Regions from separate parts of the Fuscovulum ytuae genome, predicted to be linked through region 2. Evidence: riboswitches for the same ligand, from Rfam matches in the RefSeq annotation. Region 2 holds a riboswitch; the other holds the start of a gene.
The links. Region 2 has a riboswitch for cobalamin ahead of QF092_RS10155 (energy-coupling factor ABC transporter permease). Riboswitches for the same ligand answer to the same signal wherever they lie in the genome.

Region 1: it holds a riboswitch for cobalamin, as region 2 does, so the genes downstream of both, bluB (5,6-dimethylbenzimidazole synthase) here and QF092_RS10155 (energy-coupling factor ABC transporter permease) in region 2, are expected to answer to the same signal.

The regions. Positions count from the first base shown of each region.
Region 1 is NZ_CP124536.1:109,095-116,236, reverse strand. It holds gene QF092_RS19220 (sterol desaturase family protein) at 23-877, shown strand; cobalamin riboswitch at 934-1,120, shown strand; gene bluB (5,6-dimethylbenzimidazole synthase) at 1,164-1,886, shown strand; gene QF092_RS19210 (hypothetical protein) at 1,932-2,312, opposite strand; gene QF092_RS19205 (ABC transporter ATP-binding protein) at 2,328-3,020, opposite strand; gene QF092_RS19200 (ABC transporter permease) at 3,024-4,157, opposite strand; gene QF092_RS19195 (efflux RND transporter periplasmic adaptor subunit) at 4,154-5,299, opposite strand; gene QF092_RS19190 (TetR/AcrR family transcriptional regulator) at 5,303-5,899, opposite strand; gene QF092_RS19185 (DUF6522 family protein) at 5,953-6,228, opposite strand; gene QF092_RS19180 (Rrf2 family transcriptional regulator) at 6,225-6,644, opposite strand; gene QF092_RS19175 (group III truncated hemoglobin) at 6,720-7,142, shown strand, end outside.
Region 2 is NZ_CP124535.1:2,093,607-2,100,748, reverse strand. It holds gene pstB (phosphate ABC transporter ATP-binding protein PstB) at 1-393, shown strand, start outside; gene phoU (phosphate signaling complex protein PhoU) at 407-1,120, shown strand; gene phoB (phosphate regulon transcriptional regulator PhoB) at 1,135-1,821, shown strand; gene cobF (precorrin-6A synthase (deacetylating)) at 1,806-2,579, opposite strand; gene QF092_RS10155 (energy-coupling factor ABC transporter permease) at 2,631-3,296, opposite strand; cobalamin riboswitch at 3,330-3,547, opposite strand; gene cobA (uroporphyrinogen-III C-methyltransferase) at 3,610-4,332, opposite strand; gene QF092_RS10145 (cobyrinic acid a,c-diamide synthase CobB) at 4,329-5,666, opposite strand; gene cobM (precorrin-4 C(11)-methyltransferase) at 5,663-6,442, opposite strand; gene QF092_RS10135 (cobalamin biosynthesis protein) at 6,439-6,825, opposite strand; gene cbiT (precorrin-6Y C5,15-methyltransferase (decarboxylating) subunit CbiT) at 6,822-7,142, opposite strand, start outside.

The DNA of each region.
Region 1 (7,142 bases), on a different replicon from region 2:
CAAGCCCCAAGGCCAGCGATCCATGTCCGAGACCATCCTTGCCACCGAGGCGACCATCCGGCTTGCCATCTTTCTGGGTGTTCTGGCGGCGATGGCGCTTTGGGAAGTGGCAGCCCCCCGGCGCAGACGGGAGATCCCGCGTGTGATCCGCTGGACGAACAACCTTGCTCTGGTGGTGGTGGATACGGTCATCCTGCGGCTGAGTTTTCCGATCCTCGCGGTCGGTCTGGCCGTCATGGCCGAGGATCGTGGCTGGGGCCTGCTCAACAACATCGATGTGCCAGTCTGGGTCGCAATCATCGTCTCGATGCTGCTGCTCGATCTGGCGATCTACCTTCAGCACGTGATGTTCCACGCCGTGCCCGGGCTCTGGCGGCTGCACCGGATGCACCACGCCGATCTCGATTTCGACGCAACCACGGGACTGCGTTTCCATCCCGTGGAAATCCTCATTTCAATGGGGATCAAGCTGGCAGTGGTCGCGGCGCTCGGCCCGCCCGCCGTCGCGGTGCTGCTCTTCGAGGTGGTCCTGAACGCCACCGCGCTGTTCAACCACGCCAATATCGACCTGCCACGCCCGGTGGACCGCGTGCTGCGCCTGTTCGTCGTGACGCCGGACATGCACCGCGTCCACCATTCCAAAGACCCGCGCGAGACCAACTCGAACTACGGCTTCAACTTGCCGTGGTGGGACCGGCTGCTCGGGACCTACATCGCTCAGCCCGCCAAGGGGCACGAAGGGATGGAAATCGGTATCGAACAGTTTCGTACACAGCGTGATTTGTGGCTCGACCAGATGCTGGCTCAACCCCTTCGTGGACCAGCGAGCGGCTACGCCCTCGATCCAAATTCCGGGCTGAAGGATCCCGCAGAATGATTTTACGTCTGTCTTCGTCGGGAGTGCCGCGCTGATTGCGCCAGATCGAACTTACGCCTACAGTGGCGGCGTCTGGTGCCCGCCGCTTTTCGTGGCGGGATAATCGGGAACGCAGTGAAATCCTGCGACGTGCCCAACGCTGTAAGGTAGATGGGGCTGCATTTGCCACTGGTCGAATGACCGGGAAGGCGCAGCACCCGCGCGAAGCCAAGTCAGAAGACCGGCCAGACGAAACAGGACGCGCCGAAGGCCGGCGGCGCGCCCGTTTCGACGAAGGGGGACCGTCATGTCCGTTTCTGCCTCTCCGGTCGCGGCCGGAGCCTTCAGCGAAAGCGAGCGCGCTGCCGTCTATCGCGCTATCTTCTCGCGCCGCGACGTGCGCTCGCAGTTTACGGACACACCCGTGGACAAAGATGTTCTGATGCGCATTTTGACGGCTGCCCATCATGCGCCTTCGGTTGGGTTCATGCAGCCGTGGAACTTCATCATTGTCCGGGATGCCGGTGTGAAAGGTCGGGTTCAGGCCGCCTTTGCCGATGCAAACGCTGAAGCCGAAGCGATGTTCGGACCTGACCGCCGTCCGCTCTATTCCAGCCTGAAGCTTGAAGGCATCCTGCAAGCGCCGGTCAGCATCTGTGTCACTTGCGATCGCGCGCGTGGCGGCCCTTTTGTGCTTGGTCGCACCCACGCGCCCGAGATGGACCTTTATTCGACCGTCTGTGCTGTTCAGAACCTCTGGCTGGCGGCTCGGTCGGAAGGGATTGGTGTGGGTTGGGTCAGCATCTTTCGGTCGGGCGCGTTAAGCGAGATCCTTGGCCTGCCCGAAAGCGTTGTTCCCGTGGCCTGGCTTTGCCTCGGCTACGTCGAGGAGCTTTACGACCAGCCCGAATTGGCGGCTAAGGGTTGGGCAAGCCGCCTGCCGCTGGAGCAGTTGATCTATTGCGACGCTTGGGGTCAGTGCGAGGGGGCACGGGATGTCCCGTCAGACGTGACGCCGCCTGCTTGCTAGTATCGCGGCAGGCCGCATGGTGCCCTGTGAAAGGATTGCCTTCCGTCATGCGCGACTGGACTTTTCTCTTGCCGCCACGACGCTGATCACCACCCAGATCGCAAGGCGCAGCGCCATCGCACCCATCGTCCGCGCCTCGTATGCAGTCCCGCGCCAGACCTCCAAAAGAAACATCGCAAAGATCGCTCCGGTCGCAAGGGTGATGGCGATGGCAAGGCCGGGTGCCCAGCCAGTCCTATACCAAAGCCCCAGACCCGCGATGATGTAGGCAAACCCTGCTAGGAAGTTGAACCATAGAACGAACGGGACGACGGCCCCCATGTCGGCGCCACCAAAAAGGGCGCGGCTTCCAGAAACGATGGTCAGGAGACCGAAGACGATTGCGACAACGGCGACGGCCGTCAGGGGCTTTCTGCGGGCGGGCATGGCCTTCTCCTTGGTTCAGCTGTCCACGAGACGACCATCGCGCAGGTGGATCAGGCGGTCGAAACGGTCGAAGATCTTTTCATCATGCGTCACGGCGATGATGCAGGCCTTCTGGTCGCTGGCGAGCTTTCGCAGAAGGTCCATCACAAGTTGCGCCCGACCACTGTCCAACGCAGCCGTGGGTTCATCGGCCAGGATGATCCGGGGGCGGTTCGCCAGCGCGCGGGCAATGGCGACGCGTTGCGCTTCGCCCCCGGAAAGCAGGGCCGGCTTCACCTTGGCCCGATGCCCGACTTCAAGGTAATCAAGCAGTTCGCGTGCCCGTGCTCGGCCTCTTTCGGCAGTCCAGCCCGCAAGGTCCAGCACGACCGAGACGTTCTCTTCGGCGGTCAGGAAGGGCAACAGGTTGTGCGCCTGAAAGATAAAGCCGATCTTGTCCAGGCGCAGCCGTCGCAGATCGCTGCGGAGCCATTTGCCGTCGAACACCGCATCGCCATCCAGTTCGACCCGGCCCGCGGTCGGGGCAAGAATGCAGCCGATCACGTTCAGCAGCGTCGTCTTGCCCGAACCGGACGGGCCCAGCAGCGCGATGACTTCGCCGACATGCACCCGCAGATCCACGGACCGCAAGGCATCGACACGGGTTTCGCCTTCGCCATAATGCTTGGCGACGCCCCGCACATCGACCAGAATGTCGCCCGGCGCCATGGGTCAGCCCCCGAGCGCTGTGGCAGGGTCAACCTTCAGCGCCGCGCGGACGCCAAGACCCGAGGCGACAAGGCAGACCATCAGGATGATGCCTGTCAGCACCAGCGCATTGAACGGCTCAAGCACAACGCGGCGGGGAAAGCTGTCCTTGACCAGAAGGATCAGGGCCAGCCCGATCCCGAGGCCAGAGATGCCAAGGATCAGCGCCTGTTGCACGATCAGGCCCACGATGGTTCGATCCGGGGCGCCGATCAGCTTCAGGGTAGCGATCTGCTTCAGCTTCTCCATGGTCATTGTGTAGATGATGAGCGCAATCACCACGGCGCTGACAGACAGCAGGATCCCCAGGAACAGACCGATCTGGCGCCGCGCCCGGTCCACCACCGAGGCAAGCAGAAGCTGCTCCTGTTCACCTTGGCTGAGGGCGGAGAGGTGTTTCCATTGCCGAACTGTCGCGGTCAGAAGCGCCACATCTGCACCGGGCTGCAGCCGGGCAACAACGGCGGCCACCGTCGGTGGGCGCAGGCCGCCATCGCCCCGGGCCGCCTGCACCCGGGCAGCGGCCGGGTCCATCGCCGTCTGCAACGTCAGTGCATCAGCCAAAGTCACATAGACCGCCGGATCGCCGCCTGAGTTCATCGCATCCTCGACCAATCCCACGACGGTAAAGCGGTCGCGTCCCAGCCGGATGGTCTCTCCGGGCACCAGACCGGTCTTGCGGTCTGCCAGCAGTTCAAAGTGGCTTCTGCCCAGCCCCCGCCCTTCGGTAATGCGCTGCGGTCCGCCGGGACGACCGGGTTCAAAGCCGATGACATAGAGCCGCAAGGTCCCGCCGGCATGGCTGGCCTCGATCGTTTGGTAAGTGATGGCCCCGGCCTCGGCCACTCCGGGCATGCGGGCCACGGCGTCCCGGGTCGTGGCCGGGATGCTTGACGCTTCGGCAAAGGGGCCTTGTGTGCCAGCCTCGACCACCCAGACATCAGCGGCAGGGGCCTTCACGACGGCCAGGGCATCGGCGACAAGGCCGTTGTAGATGCCGATCATCGCCAGCACGACCGTCATCAGAAGCCCAAGTCCCAAACAGGTCAGGACAAAGCGGAAGAGACCGTGGCGGATATCCTTGATGGCAAGGTTCATGGCGCGGCTCCGATGCGGGCAGGCCGACCTTCATCCACGCCTTGCAGCGGGACGGCCACGACCTGCGCAGCATCGGGCAACCCGCCCGTCACTTCCACCCGGCCCCGGTCGTCACGCGCGCCGAATGTCAGGTCGGCGCGCGAAAGCCTACTGTCCTGGACGATCCAGACCGTGCCGCGATACCCGTCGAAGCCGATAATCGCCACTTCAGGCACCATCAGGGCCGTGGCGCGTGTGGCAGTCAGGATGCGCACCTCGGCTTGTTCGCCCAGAAACATTTGCTGCGGGCAATCCGAGCAGGTCAGCCAGACGCGGCGTTCCTCATTCACCCGGTCGCTTTCCACTCCGATGCGGGTGATCGTGCCTGTGAATTCGCTGGCAGGCTGAGACCGCAGACGGATGGTGCCGGGCTGGCCAAGGGCCAGCTGACCAGCGCGTTCTTCGTCAATGTAGGCCTGAATCCAAATCGTATCGGGGTCGATCAGGGTAAAGATCGGATCGCCTGACCGAACCACGGCCCCGGTTTCGGCCAGGCGTGTCACAACCAGCGCATCAAAGGGTGCGGTCAAGCGGTGACGGTCCAGCAGCGTCTGTTCAAGTTGCAGGGCAGCGACTGCATCCTGCCCTTGAGCGCGAATGACGGCGAGTTCCGCTTCGGCAACTTTCACGTCAGCACGAGCGACGTCTTCATCTCGCTGCGCCTCCTCCGCGCGCTGGATGGATGCGGCTTCCTGTCGGGTCAACTCGGCCTGCCGGCGGTTGGCCGCCTCGCGCTGCGCCAGGATTGCCGTGGCGCGGAGGACAGCCGCTTCGGCCTTGGCCTGATTGGCAGCGTTCGCCGCCACGGCGGCCTGGGCACGCGCGAGCCGCGCCTCCTGCTCATCCTGATTCAGCGCGGCCAGCGCTTGCCCCTGTGCCACGCGGTCACCTGCATCGACCGTAAGCGACATCAGTGTTCCGCTGGACTCAAATCCTACGCGCGCCAGTACCCTCGCCTCGACGGTTCCGAGCCCGTAGATGCGAAGGGCCACATCGGTTTCGGGCTGCACGACCGCCACCGTCAACGGACGCTCGGTCAGGTACATCGCTCCTGCACCGATGCTCAGGGTCGCCACCACCGCGATGATCCAGATGGTCCGCATCGGTCAGCCTCCTTCCACCCCAAGCAGGTGCAGCTGGACATCCAGAAGGCGCAGCCCTTCGGCCTGCAGGCCAAAGTCGCGCGCGCCCAGTGACCAGCGGATCGCCACCCCCTGCACCAGGGAAGTCAGCAAGACCGCCACATCCGCCGCTGCAACGTCATCGCGCAGGGTATGGGACTGCTGGCCCAGCTCGACTTCGCGCATAAGATGGCCATGGAAAGCGGTCAGCCGCCCGTGGAATGCCGTGCGCAGGGCCGCGTTCTCGACATTCAGTTCGCGGGAAAACAGCAGCATGGGCATCGCGGGTGTTGCTGCGATCTGGTCCAGTTGCGCCCGGATCAGGGCCCTGATCCTGTCAACCGGCAGCTCACTCAGTGCCACAGCCGCATTCCAGGCATGGGTCAGCGTTTCGGCCACCTGGTCGGCCACGGCACTCCACATTGCAGCCTTTGTTGGAAAATGCCTGAACAGGGCAGCCTGCGTCACGCCGACTTCGTTGGCGACGGCGCCTGTCGTCACCCGGTCCGGGCCGATCTGGTCGGCCAAGGCTAGGATCGTTGCCACGATTTCGGCCTTGCGGAGATCTGACGTCTTGCGCATCGACTCATCCAAGAAAGTAAGTGATTAATCACTTACATAATCGGATGAAGGAGTCAACGTTCCAAGTCAGACGATCGGTCCCGCACCGGAAAGCGAGAACTCGACAGGATCGTTCCTACCTCGTCGACCGTGAACCGGAGGGCGCGATTAATGTAACGGAACGTCAGGCGCCAGCGTCCCGCGTCCGTCCCCACCCCGGCCTCGCAGATCGATGTCAGGGCGCCGGTGCGCATCGACTCGCGAACGTCGGACTCGGTCAGTCCGAATGCTTCGGCGAGCAAGATTGCCGGGACGACAAAGCCTGCACCGTCACGTTCCACCTGCGTCATTGCGACACCACGAGCGGGGGCAGGGCGATATCGGCCAGTGTCGATCGGTCGAGATCCGTGAGAAAAGCTGCTTCCGCAGAACGCAGACGCGCCTTGAGCCGACAGCGCGTGTCTATCGAACAGGCACCCCCATCGGCCCCGAAACACTCGACCAAGGGCTGCCCTTCTTCCAACAACCGGATGACCTGGCCAAGCCGGATCTCGGACGCCGGTCGGGCCAGCACGGCGCCACCGCCGCCGCCGCGCCGGGTTTCGATCAGGCCTGCGCGCGCCAGATGCTGGATGATCTTGGCCAGATGATTGCGGGACAGGCCCAGGGCTTCGGCCAGTTCGGCCGTGGAGTTGGCGCGCGACGGATCGGCGGCCATCCGCATCAGCATCCGTAGCCCGAAGTCGGTGAAGGAGGTCAGCCGCATGAGGTCGGTTTCCTTGAATAGGTATTTACAATACCAATTAGCAGGCCTAAGCCAAAGCGCAAGACGGAGACTCAGATGTCCAGCGCAACTGTCAGCTTGTCCATCCCGACAACCAGGCCGGAAGTGACGGCCGCCCTTATGGTAGAGACGGGTCTTAGCCCCGATGTTCTGCGCGATCTGGTACACCGCTTTTACGGCTGTGTCCGTGCAGATGCCGTTCTGGGGCCGATCTTTGCGGCCCGCATCACCGATTGGGCCGTGCATCTTGAGCGGATGGTGACGTTCTGGTCTTCGATCGCCTTGATGACCGGGCAGTATCATGGCCGGCCGGTGCCCGCGCATACTCCGTTGCCGATCAATGCGGCACATTTTGACCGCTGGCTTGCGCTGTTCCGCGCGACAGCTGTTGATACCTGCACGCCCGCGGGAGCCTTGCACCTGATCGAGCGCGCCGAGCGGATCGCCTATTCCCTGCACATCGCCGTTCAGTCAGCCCAA
Region 2 (7,142 bases):
GAGATTGTCGAGACATCGCTGAAGAAGGCTGCGCTGTGGAATGAGGTGAAGGATCGCCTTGCGGCCCCCGGCACCGGCCTTTCGGGCGGGCAGCAGCAGCGTCTGTGCATCGCGCGGGCGGTGGCCACGGCGCCCGAGGTTCTGTTGATGGATGAACCCTGTTCGGCGCTGGACCCCATCGCCACGGCGCAGGTGGAGGAATTGATCGACGAGTTGCGGACCCATTTTTCGGTCGTGATCGTTACCCATTCCATGCAGCAGGCGGCGCGTGTCAGCCAGAAGACGGCCTTCTTCCACCTTGGCAGTCTGGTTGAATATGGCGAGACGGGGCAGATTTTCACCACCCCGCAGGACCCAAGGACCGAGGCCTATATCACCGGCCGGATCGGCTGAGGGAGCGCGCAAGATGAAAGACCCGCATATCCTTTCGGCCTTTGACCGCGACCTTGAAGCCGTGCAGGCGCATGTGCTGCGGATGGGGGGGCTGGTGGAGCAGGCGCTGCTGGATGCCGCCGAGGCCTTGGAAAAGCGCGATGAGGGGCTGGCCCAGAAGGTGCGGGCGGGCGATGAGGCCATCGATGCTCTGGAACAGCAGATCCAGAGCGAATGCGCGCGCCTTCTGGCGCTGCGGGCGCCGACGGCGGGTGATCTGCGGGTCGTGCTGTCGGTGATGCGGATTGCCGCCGCGCTGGAACGCGCGGGGGATTATGCCAAGAACCTTGCCAAGCGGGCGCTGGTTCTGTCGAACATGGCACCTTTGGAGGGCACCTCGGCGTCGATCCAGCGGATGGCGCGGACGGTGGTTCTGCGCCTGAAAGAGGCGCTGGATGCCTATATCGCGCAGGATGTGGCGGTGGCGCAGGATATCCGCGCCCGCGACCGCGAGGTGGACCAGATGTACAACTCGCTGTTCCGCGAGTTGCTGACGCATATGATGGAAGACCCGCGCAACATCAGCGCGGCGATGCATCTACATTTCATTGCGAAGAACATTGAACGCGTGGGCGACCATGCGACGGCGATTGCCGAACAAGTGATCTATCTGGCGACCGGCGAAGTGCCGGGGGATGAGCGGCCAAAGGCCGATCTGGTGCCGGGTGTTTCGACCCTTGAGGGATGAAGATGGAGCGCGTCATGGTTCAGCAGCCGAAGGTTCTGCTTGTAGAGGACGAATTCGCGCAGCGCGAGGTGCTGGCCTATAATCTTGAGGCCGAGGGGTTTGACGTCATTCAGGCCGATAATGGCGAGGATGCGCTTTTGCTGGTGGATGAGGATCATCCCGACATGATCATCCTTGACTGGATGATGCCCAAGGTTTCGGGGATCGAGGTTTGCCGTCGCTTGAAGATGCGGCCCGAGACGCGGGCGATCCCGGTTATCATGCTGTCGGCGCGGGCGGATGAGGTGGACCGCGTGCGGGGGCTGGAAACCGGCGCGGATGACTATGTCATCAAGCCCTATTCGATGGTGGAGTTGATGGCGCGGGCGCGGGCCCAGATCCGCCGCGTGCGGCCATCCACCTTGGGCGTGGTGCTGGAATTTGACGGCATCCGGCTGGATACGGAAACGCATCGGGTGTTCAGGGGCGAAAAGGTGCTGAAGCTGGGTCCGACGGAGTTTCGGCTGCTGACGGCTTTCATGGAAAAGCCGGGGCGCGTGTGGTCGCGCGAACAGCTTTTGGATCGGGTCTGGGGGCGGGATATCTATGTCGATACCCGGACCGTGGATGTGCATGTGGGCCGTCTGCGCAAGGCGCTGTGCGTGCATGGCGATGAAGATCCGATCCGCACGGTACGGGGATCGGGTTACGCGCTGGGCTGAGCGGTGCGGCGCATCAGGTAGATGTCCATGATCCAGCCGTGATCGGCGCGCGCCTTGGCGCGGGTGGTGCGGATGGTTTCGGCGACCTGCGCAAGCGGGCCTTGGATCAGGATCTGTTCTTCCATCCCGACATAGGCGCCCCACCAGATATGGATGCCCTCGGGGGGCAGCGCGTCGAAGGCGGCACCGCTGTCAAGCATGATGACCACCGTATCGGCATCCTGCGGCCAGCCTGAACTGCGCAGTTGGCGGCCTGTGGTGATGACCACGGGTTTCGCAAGGTCATTGAGCGGGATGGCATGGGCGGCGCAGAGCGCCTGAATGGCAGTGATGCCGGGGATCACACTGAGTGTCAGCGGCAAGTGGCCTGCGACACGGTCGGCGATGCGCAGCGTGCTGTCGTAAAGCGAGGGGTCGCCCCAGACCAGCAGCGCCACATTCGGGCCGCCGCCTTGGGCAAGGTGTTTCTCGATCTCGGCCCGCCAGAGCGCGGCGATGGTGTCGTGCCAGTCGTTGACGCGGGTCAGGTAATCGGGTGTTGCGGGGTCGCGCGTGGGCAGGTCAAAGGGCGCGATACGGGTGCTGGGGTTTGTCAGGTTGGCGCGGCAGATCGCCATGCGCAGGCCGGCGAGATCGGCCTTGTCGTCACCCTTGAGCGGCAGAAGGATCAGGTCGGCCGCGTTCATGGCGCGGATCGCCTGTCCCGTGACGTGATTGGGGTTGCCGGTGCCGATGCCGATGAGAGTGAGGTGGATCATGCTGTGCTTTTGGGGCGGCGGGGCCGGTATCGGCCCCGCGCCTTTGGGGGATCAGGCGAAGAGACGCGGTGTGACCAGCGCGCCGGGGGTGCGCCCCTTGAAGCGGCGGGCGGTGGCAAGGAGGGCCAGATCGACCAGCGGTTCGATCAGCACAACCGTCATATAGGCCGCGCCGAAGAGGGCCACGTCGGACATGGCGGATGCGCCCTGACCCCAGAAGACCCAAAAGGCCACCCAGGCGACGACGCCACCCTGATAGGTGGCCGAGAGTTTCACCACATCCGTGTAGCGCAGATCGACATAGGCTGTGCCCGCCGGGATGATGCGCCGCGCGATCATGGAAATCGCAAAGAGCGGGACAAGCAGCGTGGTGACGTTCATACCGTATTGCGGCAGGTCGATGGGGGCGAAGAAGAGGCCCTGAATAAGTAGGCCCAGCGCAAGGCCCAGCGCGGCGGGGCCGGCGCCGAGGATCAGGAAGAGGCTGGAGCCGAGGATGAGATGCACCTCGCTTACGCCAACGGCGGTGTGGGGGGCCAGTTCGAAGAAGGCGAAGGTCGCCACGGTAGCAATGGCGCTGCGGATCGCGATGGCGGCCGGGCCTTGCGCGCGCAGGTCGCGGGCGAGGATCATGGCCCCGGTGGCGGCAGCGGCGGAAGCCGTGGCGTAGCCGAGCATCAGTTTGGCCCCATCGACGAGGCCGGGTTCGATATGCATGTCTTTCTCCTTGCCGTCACACCCGACGGCGGATGGTTTCTTTGATGCGAGGCCGGTCTCCTGGCTGGCGGGTCGGTGCGGCCATCCGCCTTCCCGGCCCCAGAGGGGCCAGTGGCATGAAGGATGGCCGCTCGCCGCTGACAGTCGCGGGGGCGGCTGGGGTGGGGGCGCCGCGATTTGGTCCGCCCTTCCCCATTCCCGTTTGAGCCCGTTGCTGTGACGCGTGGGGCACCTTGCCCTGCCGTTCTGCGCCTGCGCCATGCGGCGGTCAAGCACGAAGGCGACATCGGCATAGGTGAATGCGTCGTCCCGATCAGGGATCGGCGAGGGGGCCGTAGAGGATGAGCGCGGGCTGGTCGCCGCGTGTTTCCGCCAGTTGGGCGGCAAGGGTGACGACGGTCAGACGGGTGAGGGTCTGTTCGGGATGGGTGACCGCCTCGGCCAGCAGGGCGGGGGTGTCGGGGGGCAGCCCGTGGGCGATGAGTTGGGCCGCGAGCGTTGGGAAGGTGCGCTTGCCCATGAAGACGACGGTCGTCGCCTCGGGGTCGGCCAAGGCGGGCCAGTTAAGGCCTTCGGGCAGGCCACCCGTCACATCGGCACCGGTGATGAATTGCACGCGGCGTGCGGTCAGGCGGCGGGTGAGGGGGATGCCAGCGGCGGCGGCGGCGGCACAGGCGGAGGGGACGCCGGGGATGATTTCATAAGCGATCCCTGCGGCGCGGAGGGCGACAAGCTCTTCCTCCAGCCGCCCGAAAAGGCCGCCATCGCCGGATTTGAGCCGCACCACCCGCGCGCCCGTGGCGGCGTGATCCACAAGAAGGCGGCTGACATGGTCCTGCCGGGGGGAGGGGCGGCCTGCGCGCTTGCCCACCGCCACCAATTCCGCCGAGGGCGCGGCATGGGTGAGGAGGGGGCCGGAGGCGAGGTCGTCGAAGAGGATGACATCGGCCTCGGCCAGACGGCGGGCGGCCTTGAGGGTAAGGAGTTCCGGGTCGCCGGGGCCGGAAGAGACGAAGGAGACGAAACCGGGGGTCATTGTGCTGCCTCGGCAGGGGCGATGAGGTGGAAGAAGGTGCCGCTGGTGATACCGCCCTGCGCGTGGCGTTGGTAGGAGCCGGTTTCCGCGACTGCAACCCCGTTTGCGTCGGTGACATGGGCAAGGGGGGCATCGGGCTGCGACAGGATCGTGGCGTAGTGGAATTCGTGGCCGCGGAGCGCGGGGGCATCGGCCAGCCCCGGCAGGCCGAGATGCGGGCGGGCAAGGCGGTAGCCAAGGTGCATGCGGCGTTTTTCGAAGCTGGTCTCTAGGCCCAGAAGGCCCGCCATACGGTGGCGCGTGCCATCGGCGGCGACGAGACCCGCGCCAAGGGCCATATAGCCCCCGCATTCGCCATGGACGGGGCGGGTTTGGGCGAAGGCGGTCAGCCCGTCGCGGAAGGTGTCGCAGGCCGCAAGGCGGGGGGCATGGAGTTCGGGGTACCCCCCCGGCAGCCATGCGACGGTGGCAGAAGGGTCGGGGGCCTGATCGGCGAGGGGGGAGAAGGGCAGGATGGTCGCGCCTTGCGCGCGCCAATCGGCGATGAGGTGGGGATAGACGAAAGAGAAGGCCGCGTCGCGGGCCAGCGCGATACGTTCGCCGGGGGCGGGGATTGGTTTTGCGGCCGTGGCGGGGGCGTGGGCGGGTCGGGCTGCGGCGCGGATGGCGGCGAGGTCGCAATGGGTGGCGACGAGTTGGCCGAGCGCGTCGAGTTGGGCGGCCAGTTCCGGCAGCTCTTCGGCCTGCACGAGGCCGAGATGGCGGGCGGGCAGCGCGATGTCGCTGCGTTTCGGCAGCGCGCCGAGGACGGGGAGGCCGGCGCGTTCGAAGCCCGCGCGCAGGAGGGATTCATGCCGGGGCGAGGAGACGCGGTTCAGGATCACGCCTGCCATGGTGACGGCGGGGTCGAAGCGGGCAAGGCCCACGGCGACAGCGGCGGCGGTCTGTGCCTGACCGCCCACGTCAAGGACAAGGAGCACGGGCCAGCCCATGCGGGCGGCGATATCGGCGCTGGCGCCGTTGCCGGTTTCACCGGGCGTGGCGGTGCCGTCGAAAAGGCCCATGGAGCCTTCGGCGATGGTGATATCGGCCCCGGTTGCTGTGGCAGCGAGTGTGGCAAGGCGGGCGGGCGTCATCGCCCAGCTGTCGAGATTGGCCGAGGCGCGGCCCCTAGCGGCGGCGCTGTGGAAGGCGGGGTCGATGTAATCCGGGCCGCTTTTGAACGGTTGCACGGTTAGGCCTGCCGCGCGGAAGGCCGAGATAAGCCCCAGCGCGACGGTTGTCTTTCCGGTGCCCGAGGCGGGGGCCGAGATGAGGAGGCCGGGGGGGATCATGCGGATTCGGGGAAACGAGGGGAGGTGCCGACGGGGCGATAGCGACGGTCGTAATCGCCGGCGTAAAGGCGGGATTCGTCGAAGTCTTCCGCCCCGAGGGCATGGCCCACAAGGATGAGGGCGGTGCGTTCACCTTCGCCGATCTTGGGATCGATCGTCGAAAGCGTGGCGCGGTGGATGCGTTGATCGGGCCAAGAGGCGCGGAAGACCACGGCGACGGGACAATCCGGGCCGTAATGGGGGGTGAGGCGTTCCTGCACATCGGCAAGGACATGGACCGACAGGTGGATGGCGAGGGTGGCCCCGGTGCGGGCGAAATTTTCCAACGTCTCGCCATCGGGCATGGCAGAGGCACGGCCCGAGGTGCGGGTGAGGATCACCGATTGTGCCACGCCGGGCAGGGTGAGTTCCGCGCCAAGGGCGGCGGCGGCGGCGGCGAAGGAGGGCACGCCGGGCGTGACATCGTAGGGGATGCCAAGGTCGCGCAGGCGGCGGAGTTGTTCGCCCATGGCCGACCAGACGGAAAGATCGCCTGAATGGAGGCGGGCCACATCATGGCCTGCGGCATGGGCGGATTGGATTTCTGCCATGATCTCGTCCAGCGACAGGGGGGCGGTGTTCACGATCCGCGCGCCTTGGGGGCAGTGGGACAGGAGTGCCTCTGGCACAAGGCTGCCAGCGTAGAGGCAGACCGGGCAGGCGGCGATAAGGTCGCGGCCACGCAGCGTGATGAGGTCGGCCGCGCCGGGGCCTGCGCCGATGAAATGGACGGTCATGGGTGGAATCCTTGGGGGTTTGGTCCTTGGCTGGTGGCGATGGCGAGGGTGGCCATGCCGTCGGGCGCGGTGATCCGCGCGAGGGTGAGCGTCGCGCCGGGGCCTGCGGCGGAAAGCGCGGCGGCCTCGGCCAGCGATCCGGTGTTGAAACGGGTCTGGATGCGAGGGGATTGGGTGGGGGTGGGGATGCCGTCGATGGCGACGGCATGGAGCGGCAGGGCGCGGGCCTTGGCCAGTGCGGTCAGGGCCGGATGGGAGGCTTTTTCCGTGGCGGTGGCGAGGGCGTGGACGGGGTGGCCTGTGGTTTCCTCGGCCCTGTGAAGGAGGGCCGTGAGGGTTGCGAGCGTGGTGGCCGCGCGCAGGCCGATGCCGGCGACGATCATCGCGTTACGCTCCATTGCACGACGGGGCGGGCGGCGGTCCAGCCGTGGAAGCGGCCCAAGGGGGTGGCCTCGGCGAGATCGATGCGCAGCAGGTGGCCGCCATGGGCGGCATGGCAGGCGGCAAGGGTGGATTCGGTTTCCAGCGTGACGCCATTGGCGACAAGGCGGGTGCCGGGGGGGAGTGTGTCCCAAAGATGGGCATGCAGCGCGGCATCGCCGCCGCCGCCGACGAAGACGGCATCGGGGGTCGGAAGGGGGGCGAGTGCGGCGGGGGCGGTGCCTTCTATCACGGTCAGGCGGTGTTCGATGCCGAAGGC